DNA from 3 places in the Pseudomonas azerbaijanorientalis genome. Region 2 is predicted to be linked to each of the others. Evidence: predicted binding sites of a transcription regulator. Region 2 holds the regulator's gene; each other region holds the start of a gene.
The links. Region 2 encodes sigma-54, which starts transcription at its own class of promoters, with help from an activator protein. Its sites were predicted from a motif close to ANTGGCATNNANNTTGCTNT; they were not measured.
Positions count from the first base shown of each region.

Region 1: KSS91_RS20005 (circularly permuted type 2 ATP-grasp protein) is a predicted target of sigma-54. The motif match lies at 761-780, and genes of this name have one in related genera.
Region 3: glnK (P-II family nitrogen regulator) is a predicted target of sigma-54. The motif match lies at 1,300-1,319, and genes of this name have one in related genera.

Region 1 covers NZ_CP077078.1:4,511,691-4,513,956, reverse strand. Annotated here, with positions in the region: gene KSS91_RS20010 (ribonuclease E inhibitor RraB) at 54-398, shown strand; gene KSS91_RS20005 (circularly permuted type 2 ATP-grasp protein) at 813-2,222, shown strand; gene KSS91_RS20000 (alpha-E domain-containing protein) at 2,235-2,266, shown strand, end outside.
Region 2 covers NZ_CP077078.1:1,093,540-1,095,805, reverse strand. Annotated here, with positions in the region: gene lptB (LPS export ABC transporter ATP-binding protein) at 1-249, shown strand, start outside; gene KSS91_RS04730 (RNA polymerase factor sigma-54) at 495-1,988, shown strand; gene hpf (ribosome hibernation-promoting factor, HPF/YfiA family) at 2,063-2,266, shown strand, end outside.
Region 3 covers NZ_CP077078.1:6,217,990-6,220,255, forward strand. Annotated here, with positions in the region: gene KSS91_RS28015 (ammonium transporter) at 1-719, opposite strand, end outside; gene glnK (P-II family nitrogen regulator) at 755-1,093, opposite strand; gene KSS91_RS28025 (accessory factor UbiK family protein) at 1,513-1,773, shown strand; gene KSS91_RS28030 (BRO-N domain-containing protein) at 2,163-2,266, shown strand, end outside.

The sequences.
Region 1 (2,266 bases), 2.8 Mb from region 2:
TTGCGGGTGAGGGAGTACGGAAAGTCTATCCATCGTTTTGAGGAGGACGTTTCATGAGCACAGCCTATCAAGAAGACATCAGCAGCAGCGTGCTGCGCCGCATGAAAGAAGGCGGTTTTGACTTTTCACGGTTTCATCCCATCGAGTTCTACGCCATTTTCCCGGATGAGGAGCGGGCACGCAGGGCGGCAGGTCATTTCCACCGTGGTGAATCCCTGGATGCGCAAGTCAGTGTGCGCGACGATGGCGCCTGGGCGCTGGAGTTGTGCAAAGTCATGTATGCCACCTACGACGACATCGGCGACTTCGAACAGGGTTTCGAAGCGGTTGTCGAGCCGTTGGGCGGCATCATCGAAGGCTGGGGTGTGAAACAGGAGGTACGAGGGCGACTCGCATAGGCTTATGAACAGTGACAACCGGCATTGACGGCTGACCTTCGGGTTGGCCGTTTTCATTTATGGCCTGTAGGAGCTGCCGCAGGCTGCGATCTTTTGATTTTGATTCTCAACATTTCAACAAGGCAAAAAAAAGCCGCCTGAGCAGGCGGCTAAAAGGGAAGTTCGGTGTGCTTTTCAGCTAATGCCTAGATTATCCGCACCTGTTACCGGGCAGTGAAATCAACTCTGGCTATGCTGGTGATAGGCGATAGCCACGCCTTGCAATGAAGCGGGGGCGATCAGATTGGAGCATTTGCCGCACAGGAATGGTGCGGTACTTGCGCATTGATTATCCAACTGATTGATATCAAAGCGTTTATGCCGCTGGCACGGGCCTTGCGAAGGTCTGGACGTCCGAGTGACAAGGAGTACGGCATGATCCGCACCTATTTTGATGAGATGTACGATGCCGGCGGCCAGGTCCGCCCGCATTATCGGGAGTTTGCCCGTTGGCTGGCCGAGACGCCTGACGAGCTTCTGGCACAACGGAGACGCGAGGCCGATCTGTTGTTTCATCGCGCCGGGATTACCTTCACGCTCTATGGGGACGAGCAGGGCACAGAGCGCCTGATTCCCTTCGACACCATCCCCCGCAGTATTCCCGCCAGTGAATGGCGGGTCGTCGAGCGCGGCTGCATCCAGCGGGTCAAGGCGTTGAACATGTTCCTCGCCGACCTGTATCACGAGCAACGCATCATCAAGGCCGGCATCATTCCGGCCGAGCAGGTGCTGGCCAACGAGCAGTACCAGTTGGCGATGCAGGGGCTGGACCTGCACCGCGATATCTACTCGCACATCTCAGGTGTCGACCTGGTGCGCGACGGCGACGGCACCTACTACGTGCTCGAAGACAATCTGCGCACACCGAGCGGCGTCAGCTACATGCTCGAAGACCGCAAGATGATGATGCGCCTGTTCCCCGAACTGTTCGCGGCGCAACGCATCGCGCCCATCGATCACTACCCGAACCTGTTGCTCGATACCCTCAAAAGCTCAAGCCCCATCGATAACCCCAGCGTGGTGGTGCTGACGCCGGGGCGCTTCAACAGTGCGTTCTTCGAGCATGCGTTTCTGGCGCGGGAAATGGGTGTGGAACTGGTGGAAGGCGCGGACCTGTTCGTGCGTGACGACAAGGTCTTCATGCGCACCACTGACGGGCCGAAAGCGGTCGACGTGATTTATCGTCGCCTCGACGACGCCTTCCTCGATCCGCTGGCCTTCAACCCGGAATCGATGCTCGGCGTGCCGGGGCTGCTGTCGTCCTACCGTTCCGGCAACGTGGTATTGGCCAATGCCATCGGCACGGGGGTGGCGGACGACAAATCGGTGTATCCGTTCGTGACCGACATGATCCGTTTCTACCTCGATGAAGAACCGATCCTGAAGAACGTGCCGACCTGGCAGTGCCGAAATCCGTCTGAGCTTTCCCACGTGCTGGCCAATCTTCCAGAACTGGTGGTCAAGGAAACCCAGGGCTCCGGCGGTTACGGAATGCTGGTGGGGCCGGCGGCGACGGCGGCGGAAATCGAAGCCTTCCGCGCGCGCATCATCGCCAAGCCCCATGCCTATATCGCACAACCCACGCTGTCGCTGTCGACCTGTCCGACCTTTGTCGAAAACGGTATTGCGCCACGCCACATCGACTTGCGGCCGTTTGTCCTGTCGGGTCGTGAAACCCGGGTGGTGCCCGGCGGCTTGACCCGTGTCGCCCTGCGCGAAGGCTCCCTGGTGGTCAACTCCTCCCAGGGTGGCGGAACCAAGGACACCTGGGTGGTCGAGGATTAAAGGAAGCCTGCCATGTTAAGTAGAACTGCCTCGGATTTGTATTG
Region 2 (2,266 bases):
CTCCTCGATGAACCGTTCGCCGGCGTGGACCCGATTTCGGTCGGCGACATCAAACAGATCATTTACCACCTGAAGGCCAAAGGCATTGGCGTGCTGATCACGGACCACAACGTTCGTGAAACCCTGGATATCTGTGAAACCGCCTATATCGTCAATGACGGCCAATTGATTGCCGAAGGTGACGCAGAGACCATCCTGGCCAACGACCTGGTGAAGGAAGTGTACCTGGGCCATGAGTTCCGCCTGTAAACGCTGAGCTGTGCCCAGGCAAGGCGCCCGGGCACCGGTCTCGCGATTCATCGGGCCTGATGCGAACCTGCGCGTTCAGCCCCCAACATGGGCAGCACCGCAACACAAATTTATAGTTTTTTATTGTTACAGCGCTCTAGGCAAATCCTTCAGTTTCAGGCATATAATTTGCTTATGTTTGGCGCCCCGGCGCCCTGTAGTGGATGGCGCATGTGCGCCGGCGAATAAGGTGTTAAGCCCCTGCCATGAAACCATCGCTAGTCTTGAGAATGGGCCAGCAGCTGACGATGACACCTCAGCTGCAACAGGCCATCCGCCTGCTCCAATTGTCGACCCTGGACCTGCAACAGGAAATCCAGGAGGCCCTGGAGTCCAATCCGATGCTCGAACGCCAGGAAGAAGGCGACGACTTCGACAATTCCGACCCCTTGGCCGACAACGCCGAACAAAAGCCCAACACCGATATCCAGGAACCCTCCTACCAGGAAAGCGCCCCGACGGTTGACAACCTCGATGAGGGTGACTGGAACGAGCGTATCCCCAATGAACTCCCCGTCGACACCGCATGGGAAGACGTTTACCAGACCAGCGCCAGCAGCCTGCCCAGCAATGACGATGACGAGTGGGACTTCACCACCCGCACCTCGGCCGGTGAAAGCCTGCAAAGCCACTTGCTGTGGCAACTGAACCTGGCTCCGATGTCCGACACCGATCGCCTGATCGCGGTGACCCTGATCGACTGTATCAACAATCAGGGCTACCTGGACGAAACCCTCGAGGAAATCCTCGAAGCCTTCGACCCGGAACTGGACATCGAACTGGACGAAATCGAAGCCGTCCTGCACCGCATCCAGCAATTCGAGCCGGCCGGCATCGGCGCACGCAATCTGGGCGAATGCCTGCTGCTGCAATTGCGCCAGTTGCCCGCCAAGACCCCTTGGCTGGCCGAAGCCAAGCGCCTTGTCACCGATTACATCGACCTGCTTGGCAGCCGCGACTACAGCCAGCTCATGCGTCGCATGAAGCTCAAGGAAGATGAGCTGCGCCAGGTCATAGAGCTGGTCCAGAGCCTCAACCCGCGCCCGGGTTCGCAAATCGAGTCCACCGAAGCCGAGTACGTCGTTCCTGACGTCATCGTACGCAAGGACAACGAGCGCTGGCTGGTAGAGCTGAATCAGGAGTCGGTGCCACGGCTGCGGGTCAACGCCCAGTACGCCGGTTTTGTGCGCCGCGCCGATACCAGCGCCGACAACACATTCATGCGCAATCAGTTGCAGGAGGCCCGCTGGTTCATCAAGAGCCTGCAGAGCCGCAATGAAACCCTGATGAAGGTTGCCACCCAGATCGTGGAGCATCAGCGCGGGTTCCTCGAATATGGCGACGAAGCCATGAAGCCGCTGGTCCTGCATGACATCGCCGAAGCGGTCGGCATGCATGAGTCGACGATTTCGCGGGTAACGACCCAGAAGTTCATGCACACCCCCCGGGGCATTTATGAACTGAAATACTTTTTTTCCAGTCACGTAAGCACCTCCGAAGGCGGCGAATGCTCGTCCACGGCGATCCGGGCGATCATCAAAAAACTGGTTGCCGCGGAAAATCAGAAAAAGCCGTTGAGTGACAGCAAGATCGCTGGTTTACTGGAGGCACAAGGCATTCAGGTGGCTCGCCGCACCGTCGCCAAGTACCGCGAATCCCTCGGGATCGCGCCTTCGAGCGAACGCAAGCGGTTGATGTAGAGCCACGCCACAGCGTTCCAGTGGTAGATCATCTGATCTACCGCTTTATGCACTGGCAACGAAGGAGAAGCTGTATGCAAGTCAACATCAGTGGACACCAACTGGAAGTGACCGAACCTCTTCGCACCTACATCGGCGAAAAACTCGAACGATTGGAGCGACATTTCGACAAGATCACTAACGTGCAGGTCACGATGACCGTCGAGAAGCTGAAGCAGAAAATCGAAGCCACGCTGCATATTCCCGGGAATGAAGTGGTCGCCAATGCGGAACATACC
Region 3 (2,266 bases), 1.1 Mb from region 2:
CCGAGGTTGTGCGGTGCCATCGGCGTGGTCGGGAAGCCTTTGCGCTTGCCCAGCACCAGGCAGGCAACCAGACCGGCCACACCGGCGTTGATGTGCACCACGGTGCCGCCGGCAAAGTCCAGAACGCCCCAGTCCCACATCAGGCCGCCGTTACCGGACCAGACCATGTGCGCAATCGGCGCGTAAACCAGGGTGAACCAGATGCCCATGAAGACCAGCATCGCGGAGAACTTCATCCGCTCGGCGAAGGCACCGACGATCAGCGCCGGCGTGATGATGGCGAAGGTCATCTGGAAGGTGATGAACACCGCTTCAGGGAACAGCGCCGCAGGACCGGTCAGACTGGATGGTGTGACACCGGCAAGGAATGCCTTGCCCATGCCACCGAAGAACGAGTTGAAGTTGACGACGCCCTGCTCCATGCCGGTGGTGTCGAACGCGATGCTGTAGCCATAAATGACCCACAGGACGCTGATCAGACCGGTAATGGCGAAGCACTGCATCATCACGGAAAGAATGTTTTTCGACCGCACCATGCCGCCGTAGAACAGCGCGAGGCCGGGAATGGTCATGAACAGCACCAAGGCTGTAGAGGTCAACATCCAGGCAGTGTCGCCAGAGTTGAGGACCGGGGCCGCCACTTCGTCTGCCGCCAAAGCAAGGCTGGGCATTACGATGGACAACAGGGCTCCTAGCCCTGCGAATTTACGCAGAGTCATATTGTTTTCTCCTGGGGCGTTGGGTTTGTGGCGGCTTAGATAGCGTCGGTATCGGTTTCGCCGGTACGGATGCGAATCGCCTGTTCCAGATTGACCACGAAGATCTTGCCGTCACCGATCTTGCCGGTGTTGGCAGCCTTGGTGATGGCCTCGATTACCCGGTCCAGATCCTTGTCGTCGATGGCGACGTCAATCTTCACCTTGGGCAGGAAATCGACCACGTATTCCGCGCCGCGATACAGCTCGGTGTGACCCTTCTGCCGACCAAAGCCTTTGACTTCAGTGACGGTAATGCCCTGCACGCCGATCTCGGACAGCGACTCGCGTACGTCGTCCAGTTTGAACGGCTTGATGATGGCAGTGACTAGCTTCATGAAAACTCTCTCCCGAATTGGTGGACTTGCCCCAGGAAAACAAACCCGTCTCAAGTCTAAGCGCAGTGCCTGGCTTTGTAACGCATCGTCGGCCTTACCTGCCCGTCCGACGCCAGCTAACCGCTCCTTGCGAAGCACTCCCCGTGATTCGCCTGGCGCACTGCATTCGTCACAGCGACTGCATCAGTGCATGGGTCACCAGCATCTAAGCAGAAAGCTTGCCATCTCCACAAAACTGACTGTTTTCAAGCCTTTACCGGCGGATGGCGGATACTTCGCGACAACACCCGGCACGTTACGCACAACAACGGTGCGACGCCGTCCATCCCGATGCGCGAAAACCGTGCACCCTTTGCCCGCGCAAATGACTATAGACACTGCGTGATACACTGCCCGTTATTGTTTCCAGGACATTGCCCATGCTCGCGCCAAAAGACTTCCTCGACGCCCTGACCGGCACCGCCTCCCGCCTCTTCAGCGGTGACACGCCGCTGCCGAAAGCCGAAATCGAAAGCCAGTTCAAAATGTTGCTGCAGAGCGGCTTCAGCAAGCTGGATCTGGTGAGTCGGGAAGAGTTCGATAGCCAGATGGTTGTACTGGCACGCACGCGGGCGCGGCTGGAGGCTCTTGAAACGAAGGTCGCGGAGATGGAAGCGAAGCTCAATCCGCCAACCGAGTAACCCATCAATCCCGCTTTGAAACACAGCCCCCTGTAGGAGCTGCCGAAGGCTGCGATCTTTTGATCCCAAGCCCCGCAAAAATCCCGGCAACGTCCTACAAACATCACGCCGCCGTCCGATTGCGCCGCCAGGTATCCGGTCTCTAAGCTCATCCCCGCTGAATGTTCAGCACTGGGTTTGGCGACCTGGAAAAACCCCGACGCACTACGACCACATTCGAAATAGGGAGTTTCTCCCCATCTTGAGTTATGGCAGCTGTGCGTGGGAGACCTTAAGGTCTGCCGGTTTTTCGGGCGTCACCGGTTCGCCAACCCGCGCATGGCTGCCACCCTTTTCGTTTGGCGACGATCAGAGGCAGTTTCTCTTCACTCGACCCCGAGAACTGCACGATGGAAGAAAACTACCTAACCCCCCAGATCTTCACCCGCCACAAACTCCACCTCCACGCCCTCCTAATACAAAACCAACCCTGGTTCAGCGCCCGTGACCTGGG